2 regions of the Streptomyces sp. NPDC006332 genome follow, and region 1 is predicted to be linked to the other one. Evidence: riboswitches for the same ligand, from Rfam matches in the RefSeq annotation. Region 1 holds a riboswitch; the other holds the start of a gene.
The links. A riboswitch is a leader RNA that binds a small molecule or an ion and turns the genes downstream of it on or off. The one in region 1 is predicted to bind thiamine pyrophosphate.
Positions count from the first base shown of each region.

Region 2: linked by a shared signal. The riboswitch ahead of ABZ027_RS12990 (thiamine ABC transporter substrate-binding protein) and the one ahead of thiO (glycine oxidase ThiO) in region 1 are both predicted to bind thiamine pyrophosphate.

Region 1 is NZ_JBEXRA010000010.1:197,076-200,469, reverse strand. It holds gene ABZ027_RS12505 (thiazole synthase) at 1-315, opposite strand, end outside; gene thiS (sulfur carrier protein ThiS) at 319-519, opposite strand; gene thiO (glycine oxidase ThiO) at 516-1,742, opposite strand; TPP riboswitch at 1,740-1,851, opposite strand; gene ABZ027_RS12490 (hypothetical protein) at 1,904-2,275, shown strand; gene ABZ027_RS12485 (FAD-dependent oxidoreductase) at 2,308-3,394, shown strand, end outside.
Region 2 is NZ_JBEXRA010000011.1:115,503-118,896, forward strand. It holds gene ABZ027_RS12985 (iron ABC transporter permease) at 1-528, opposite strand, end outside; gene ABZ027_RS12990 (thiamine ABC transporter substrate-binding protein) at 504-1,583, opposite strand; TPP riboswitch at 1,669-1,774, opposite strand; gene rlmN (23S rRNA (adenine(2503)-C(2))-methyltransferase RlmN) at 1,799-2,905, opposite strand; gene ABZ027_RS13000 (cytidine deaminase) at 3,042-3,394, opposite strand, start outside.

The DNA of each region.
Region 1 (3,394 bases):
CTCGTCCGCGATGACCTCCAGCTTGACCAGGTCCGTCCCGAGCGCCTCCCGCGCCAGCCGAGCCGTCAGCACCGCCTCACCGGCCGTGAAACAGCCCGCGGTGTTCGGCAGCACCCGGATGCCGAGCTTCTCCAGCACCGACAGCACCGAGCCGTGCACGCCCGGATCGACCCGGCGCATCGCGACCGTCGTCAGCTCCGTCCCGGACGCGACCAGCGCCCGCTCCAGGACCTCCGGGCTGGGCGCGCCGCCCGTACCCATGATGAGACGGGACGTGAAGGACGTACCACCGAGGACAAAGGGGTCGTCGGCCATGGGTCAGCCTCCTTGGACGGCGGTGAGGACTTCGACGCGGTCTCCCTCGGCGAGGGACGTCGAGGACCATCGTGCGCGCGGGACGACGGTTTCGTTCAGGGCGGCGGCCACTCCGGAGGGGGCCACGGTGAGGGAGCGCACGAGCGTGTCCAGGGCGGTGCCCGGGGCGAGCTCGCGCGGCTCGCCGTTGACCGAGACGTTCATACCGGCAGCTCCGTTCGGACGGCGCTGAAGCGCTTGGGCGTGAAGGGGCGGGCCTCGTCCGGGAGTTCACCGGTGACGAGGGCGTGCGCCAGGACGTCGCCGGTGACCGGGGTGAGCAGCACGCCGTTGCGATAGTGCCCGGTGGCCAGCAGCAGCCCGTCCAGACCGGTCGGGCCGAGCAGCGGCGCGTTGTCGGGGGACCCGGGGCGCAACCCGGCCCGGGTCTCGGTGAGCGGCAGCTCGGTGATCCCGGGGACCAGCTCGTGGGCGTCCCGCAGCAGCTCGTACACACCGCCCGCGGTCACCGTGGTGTCCCAGCCCAGTTCCTCGCTGGTGGCGCCGACGACCAGCTCGCCGTTGCTTCTGGGCACCAGGTAGACCTGGCTGCCGCGGACCACGGCCCGCACCGTCCGGCTCAGGAACGGCGCGTACCGCTCGGGCATCGTCAGCCGCACCACCTGCCCCTTCACCGGCCGCACGGGCGGCAGGACGTCCGGGGGGACCCCCGCGAGGCGCCCGCTGAGGCTGCCGGCCGCCAGCACCACCTGTCCGGCGCCCAGCGTCACGCCCTCGCGCGTGACGACACCCCTCGCCCGCTCCCGTACCACCGACAGCCGTTCGGCCCAGGTGCGGTGGAAGGCGACCCCGGCCCGCTCGCACGCGGCCACCAGGGCGTCGGCCAGCCGCCGCGGATCGATCTGGTGGTCACCGTCGACGCGCAGCCCGCCGCGCACACCCGGCGCCAGCATCGGCTCCAGGCGGCGGCACTCCCGCCCCGACAGCCACTCGGAGTCCAGCCCCGACTGCCGTTGCAGGGCGTGCAGTTCGCGCAGGTGGGCGCGGTCGTCGGCGTCCAGCGCGACGGCGAGCGTGCCGCTGCGGCGGTAGCCGAGGTCGCGGCCGGTGAGGTCGGTGAGCTCGGCGGCGAAGTCCGGATAGCGGCGGGCCGACTCCAGGTTCAGGCCGAGCAGGGTCTGCTCGCCGTAGTGCAGTTCGGTGACGGCGGCCAGCATCCCGGCCGCCACCCGGGCGGCGCCGCCGCCCGGTTCGGGGTCCACCACGGCCGTGGCGAACCCGCGCTGCGCGGCTCGCCACGCGGTGACCAGGCCGATGATGCCGCCCCCGACGACCAGGACGTCCGAGGCGCCCGACCTGGCGTCGGAGGTGCCCGGGGTGTCTGACGGGACGTCTGAGGTGGCCGATGGATCTGGCGTACGCGACATGGGCGTCCAGCCCCTCCCTTCGCCGGCATGACCCGGATCAGGTTCGTACGGTCGGAGGCCGCCAGCCTCCCTCTCAGCCCGGTGCGTCCGGGCTCCCGCGAGTGCTTTACGTTGGCCACCCTAGCCCGACCTCGTCCCCCTCAGTAAGGGAGCCTTTGCCCGTGCCACGCCCGCCCGCCCCGCCCCGCAGATCTCTCGACGGACTCGTCCTGGCCCCCGTCGCCGACCAGGCCCCAGGTCAGGTGGGCACCCGCACCCGGTTCACGTACCACGAGAAGGACGGCGAGATCTGGGCCGAGTACGCGGGCGGGGACGTCGTCCGCGGCCACCTCGTGGGGACGCGGGAGGGCGACCGCCTGGACTTCCGGTACGTACAGCTCAAGCACGACGGGACGACGTCCTCGGGGCACTGTGTGTCGGCGGTCGTCGAGCTGCCCGACGGTCGCGTGCGGCTGGAGGAGAACTGGGAGTGGGAGTCGCAGACCGGTAGCGGAACGAGCGTTGTGGAGCAGCTCACGGAGCACACCCCCTGACTGACTGTTCGTCAGTTGTCTAAGGTGATCACGTGAGCGAGCAGACGCAGGACCAGGGAACCTCCGCGAACCGGCGGGTCGTCGTGGTGGGCGCGGGCATGGCCGGGGTGCAGACCGCGGTCGCCTTACGGGAACAGGGCTTCACCGGCACGGTGACCCTGATCGGCGCGGAGCCCCACCAGCCGTACGACCGCCCACCGCTGTCCAAGGCCGTGCTGCTCGGCAAGGCCGAGAGCACGGCCTTCGACGTCGACTTCGACGCTCTCGGCATCGAACTGCGGCTCGGACGCGAGGTGGTGGGCGTGCACCCCGGCGAGCACCGACTGGACACCGCCGAGGGGCCGGTGCCGTACGACGTCCTGGTCCTCGCGACCGGCGCCGAACCCATCCGGCTGCCGGGCGCCGAGGGCGTGCCCTCGGTCCACCTGCTGCGCACCCTGGACGACGCCGAGCGGTTGCGCCCGGTACTGGCCCGGCAGGACGACATCGTGGTCGTCGGCGCGGGCTGGATCGGCGCCGAGTTCGCCACGGCCGCCCGCGAGGCCGGCTGCGCGGTGACGGTCGTCGAGGCCGCGGACCGTCCGCTGGCCGGCGCGCTGCCCGCCGAGGTGGCCGCCCCGATGGCCTCCTGGTACGCCGACGCCGGCGCCGTTCTGCGCACCCACGCGCGCGTGGCGCGTGTCGAGCCCGGGGCGGTGCTCCTGGACGACGGCTCGCGGCTGCCGGCCGGCGCCGTGGTCGTCGGCATCGGCGCCCGCCCCGCCACGGCCTGGCTGTCCGGCTCCGGCATCACCCTCGGCGCCCACGGCGAGGTCGTCGCCGACGAGCGCCTGCGCACCTCCGAACCGGACGTCTACGCGGTCGGCGACTGCGCCTCCTTCCCCTCGGGGCGGTACGGCGAGCGCCTGCTGGTCCACCACTGGGACAACGCCCTGCAGGGGCCGCGCACCGTGGCCGCGAACATCGTCGGCGAGGCCACCGACGAGCCCCCGGCGCTCTACGACCCGGTCCCGTACTTCTGGTCCGAGCAGTTCGGGCGCTTCGTGCAGTACGCGGGCCACCACGCGTCCGCGGACACCACCCTGTGGCGCGGCGACCCGTCCGGCCCCGCCTGGTCGG
Region 2 (3,394 bases), on a different contig from region 1:
CTGCGCCCAGAGCCCGCCGACGGTCCGCACGACGACCGCGTAGTTGAAGAAGACGTGCGCGAGCAGGATCGCCCACACGGTGGTGTCCAGCCGTACGCCCCACAGCTCGTCCAGCAGCCCGCCGCGCCCCACCAGCGCCAGGAACGCCGTACCGACCACGACCGTCGGCAGCACGAAGGGGACCGTCACGACCGCCCGCAGGACCTGCTTGCCGGGGAAGTCGAAGCGGGCGAAGACATACGCGCCGGGCAGCGCCACCAGCAGGGTGAGCGCGGTGGAGGCGAGCGCCTGCCAGGTGGTGAACCACAGCACGTGCCGGATGTCGGACTGCCCGAGCACGTCGGCGATCCGTCCCAGCCGCCACACACCGTCGACCTTCAGGCCTCGCGCGACGATCGCGGCCACGGGATAGGCGAAGAACACGGCGAAGAACGCGACGGGCACGGCGATGAGCCCGAGCCGCGCCGCGTTCTGCTTGGAGCGCCGGGTCACTTCAGGCCGGATCACTTCAGTACGAGCGAGGTCCACGACTTGACCCACTGGTCACGGTTGTCGGCGATCCGGGCCGGGTCCATGGTCTTGGGATCCTTGGCCTGCGGCCCGTACTCGGTGAACTCCTTCGGCACCTGGGCGCCCTCGCGTACCGGGTAGACGAACATGTTCATCGGCATGTCCTCCTGGAACTCCTTGGTGAGCAGGAAGTCGAGGAGCGCCTTGCCGCCCTTGGTGTTCGACGCGTTGCTCAGCAGGCCCGCGTACTCGACCTGGCGGAAGCAGGTGCCGGAGGCGACGCCCGTGGGCGCGGTCTTCGGCTTCGGGTCGGCGTAGATCACCTCGGCGGGCGGCGAGGACGCGTAGGAGACGACCAGGGGCCGGTCGGCCTTGGCCTTCTTGCCGCCGGCGGAACCGGAGAACTCCTCGTTGTAGGCCTGCTCCCAGCCGTCGACCACCTTCACGCCGTTGGCCTTGAGCTTCTTCCAGTAGTCCGGCCATCCGTCGCCGTACTTCGCCGCGGACCCGAGGAGGAAGGCCAGCCCCGGGGAGGAGGTGGAGGCGTTCTCGGTGACGAGGAGGTTCTTGTACGCCGGCTTGGTCAGGTCGTCGAACGAGGCCGGCGGGGCCAGCTTGTGCTCGCTGAAGTACGCCTTGTCGTAGTTGACGCAGATGTCGCCGGTGTCGATGGGGGTGATCCGGTGCTTGTCCTGATCGGCCCGGTACTGGGGCTGGATCTGGTCCGAGCCCTTCGCCTCGTACGACTGGAAGAGACCGTTGTCGAGCGCCCGGGACAACAGGGTGTTGTCGACGCCGAAGAAGACGTCGCCCTGCGGGTTGTCCTTGGTCAGGATCGCCTTGTTGACGGCCTGGCCGGCGTCGCCGTCCTTGAGGACCCTGACCTTGTAGCCGGAGCGCTTCTCGAAGTCCGCGAGGACGTTCTTCGACACGACCCATGAATCGTGGCTGACGAGGGTCACGGTCTTGGAGTCGCCGCCGCCACCGCCGTCGGACGACCCGGACCCGCACGCGGAGAGCGTGACAAGACCGAGTCCGACGACCATGACGGTGGCCTTCTGGGTGATGCTCACTGGATTCCTCCTGGGTTACCAGGAAGAGACGCGGCCCTGCCCGGGCCCTCGGACGGACCGAGGATTCCCGGGCAGGGCGCAACAGCTCGAGTAGTGACCGAACTTCCTACCCAGAATGACCTGGGCGAGGTTCAGAGGGTCTGCGGCCGGTGCCGCACTCTCAGCGCTGTGGCGCTCCCCTGTCGGAATATGTAGATGTACGTACGATCGCCACACTACCGCTCGGTCGCGGCGAGCTGACCACACGCCCCGTCGATCTCCTGCCCACGGGTGTCCCGTACGGTGACCGGCACGCCATGGGCGGCGATCGCCTCGACGAACGCCTTCTCGTCCTCGGGGCGGGAGGCGGTCCACTTCGACCCGGGGGTCGGGTTCAGCGGAATGAGGTTGACGTGCACGGGCTTGCCCTTCAGCAGCCGCCCGAGCCGGTCGCCGCGCCACGCCTGGTCGTTGATGTCCCGGATCAGCGCGTACTCGATGGACAACCGGCGCCCGGACCTCTCGACGTACTCGAAGCCGGCGTCCAGGACCTCGCGCACCTTCCACCGTGTGTTCACGGGGACGAGGGTGTCGCGCAGTTCGTCGTCGGGCGCGTGCAGCGAGATCGCGAGACGGCACTTGAAGCCCTCGTCGGCGAAGCGGTTGATCGCCGGGACAAGTCCGACCGTCGAGACGGTGATCCCACGCTGCGAGAGCCCGAGCCCGTCCGGCTCGGGGTCGGTGAGCCGCCGGATGGCACCGACGACCCGGTTGTAGTTGGCGAGCGGCTCGCCCATGCCCATGAACACGATGTTGCTGAGCCGCGCCGGGCCCCCGGGGATCTCGCCGTCCCTGAGCGCCCGCATGCCGTCCACGATCTGGTGCACGATCTCGGCGGTGGACAGGTTCCGGTCCAGCCCCGCCTGCCCGGTCGCGCAGAACGGGCAGTTCATCCCGCACCCCGCCTGCGAGCTGATGCACATGGTCACCCGGTCCGGGTAGCGCATCAGCACCGACTCGACGAGCGTCCCGTCGAACAGCCGCCACAGCGTCTTGCGGGTGGTGTCCTGGTCGGTCGACAGATGCCGCACGACCGACATCAACTCCGGAAGCAGCACCTCCTGCAGCCGGCCGCGGGAACCGGCCGGGATGTCCGTCCACTCCTGCGGGTCGTGCGCGTACCGCGCGAAGTAGTGCTGCGACAGCTGCTTGGCACGAAACGGCTTCTCCCCCACAGCGACCACCGCGTCTTTACGCTCGGCGGGCGTGAGGTCAGCGAGATGCCGCGGCGGCTTCTTGGCTCCGCGGGGGGCGACGAAAGTGAGTTCTCCGGGTGCAGGCATAACCCTCCCAGTGTCGCAGATCAACTCCGGTTGCCCAGGCCGGAGTGGGGTGGGGGTGGTCACCCGTGGGTGCCGACTGTCGGCGTCGGTCGGCCTTGGACGGCCGAGAAATTCGTGGAGGGGCCCGAGGGTGTCATCACTCGGCGTGCTCCGCTTGGGAAGGCCACCGCCCGTCGGTGAACTGCGAACCCCAGTAGTAGGGGTTCACTTCCGCGAGTGTCCGCCCCTCCCACCGAGTGGGATCGTCCTCCTGCGGGACGGCGACTTCGACGGACGGCCCCCAGAGCGCGAGCCGCTCCTGGCAGACGCCACATGGCGGCAAGATCAGTATTCTGCCGCGCTCCAGGTCACGGGAGACGCAGACGGAGGCGGTGACGGCCCGGTCCTGGGTGTAGGCCTGTATGAATGCCCCGGTTTCCTGGCAGAGCGCGACCGAGCCGTGCATGTTGTCCAGACCGACGCTGGTAAAGATGCCGCCGTCGGCGAGCC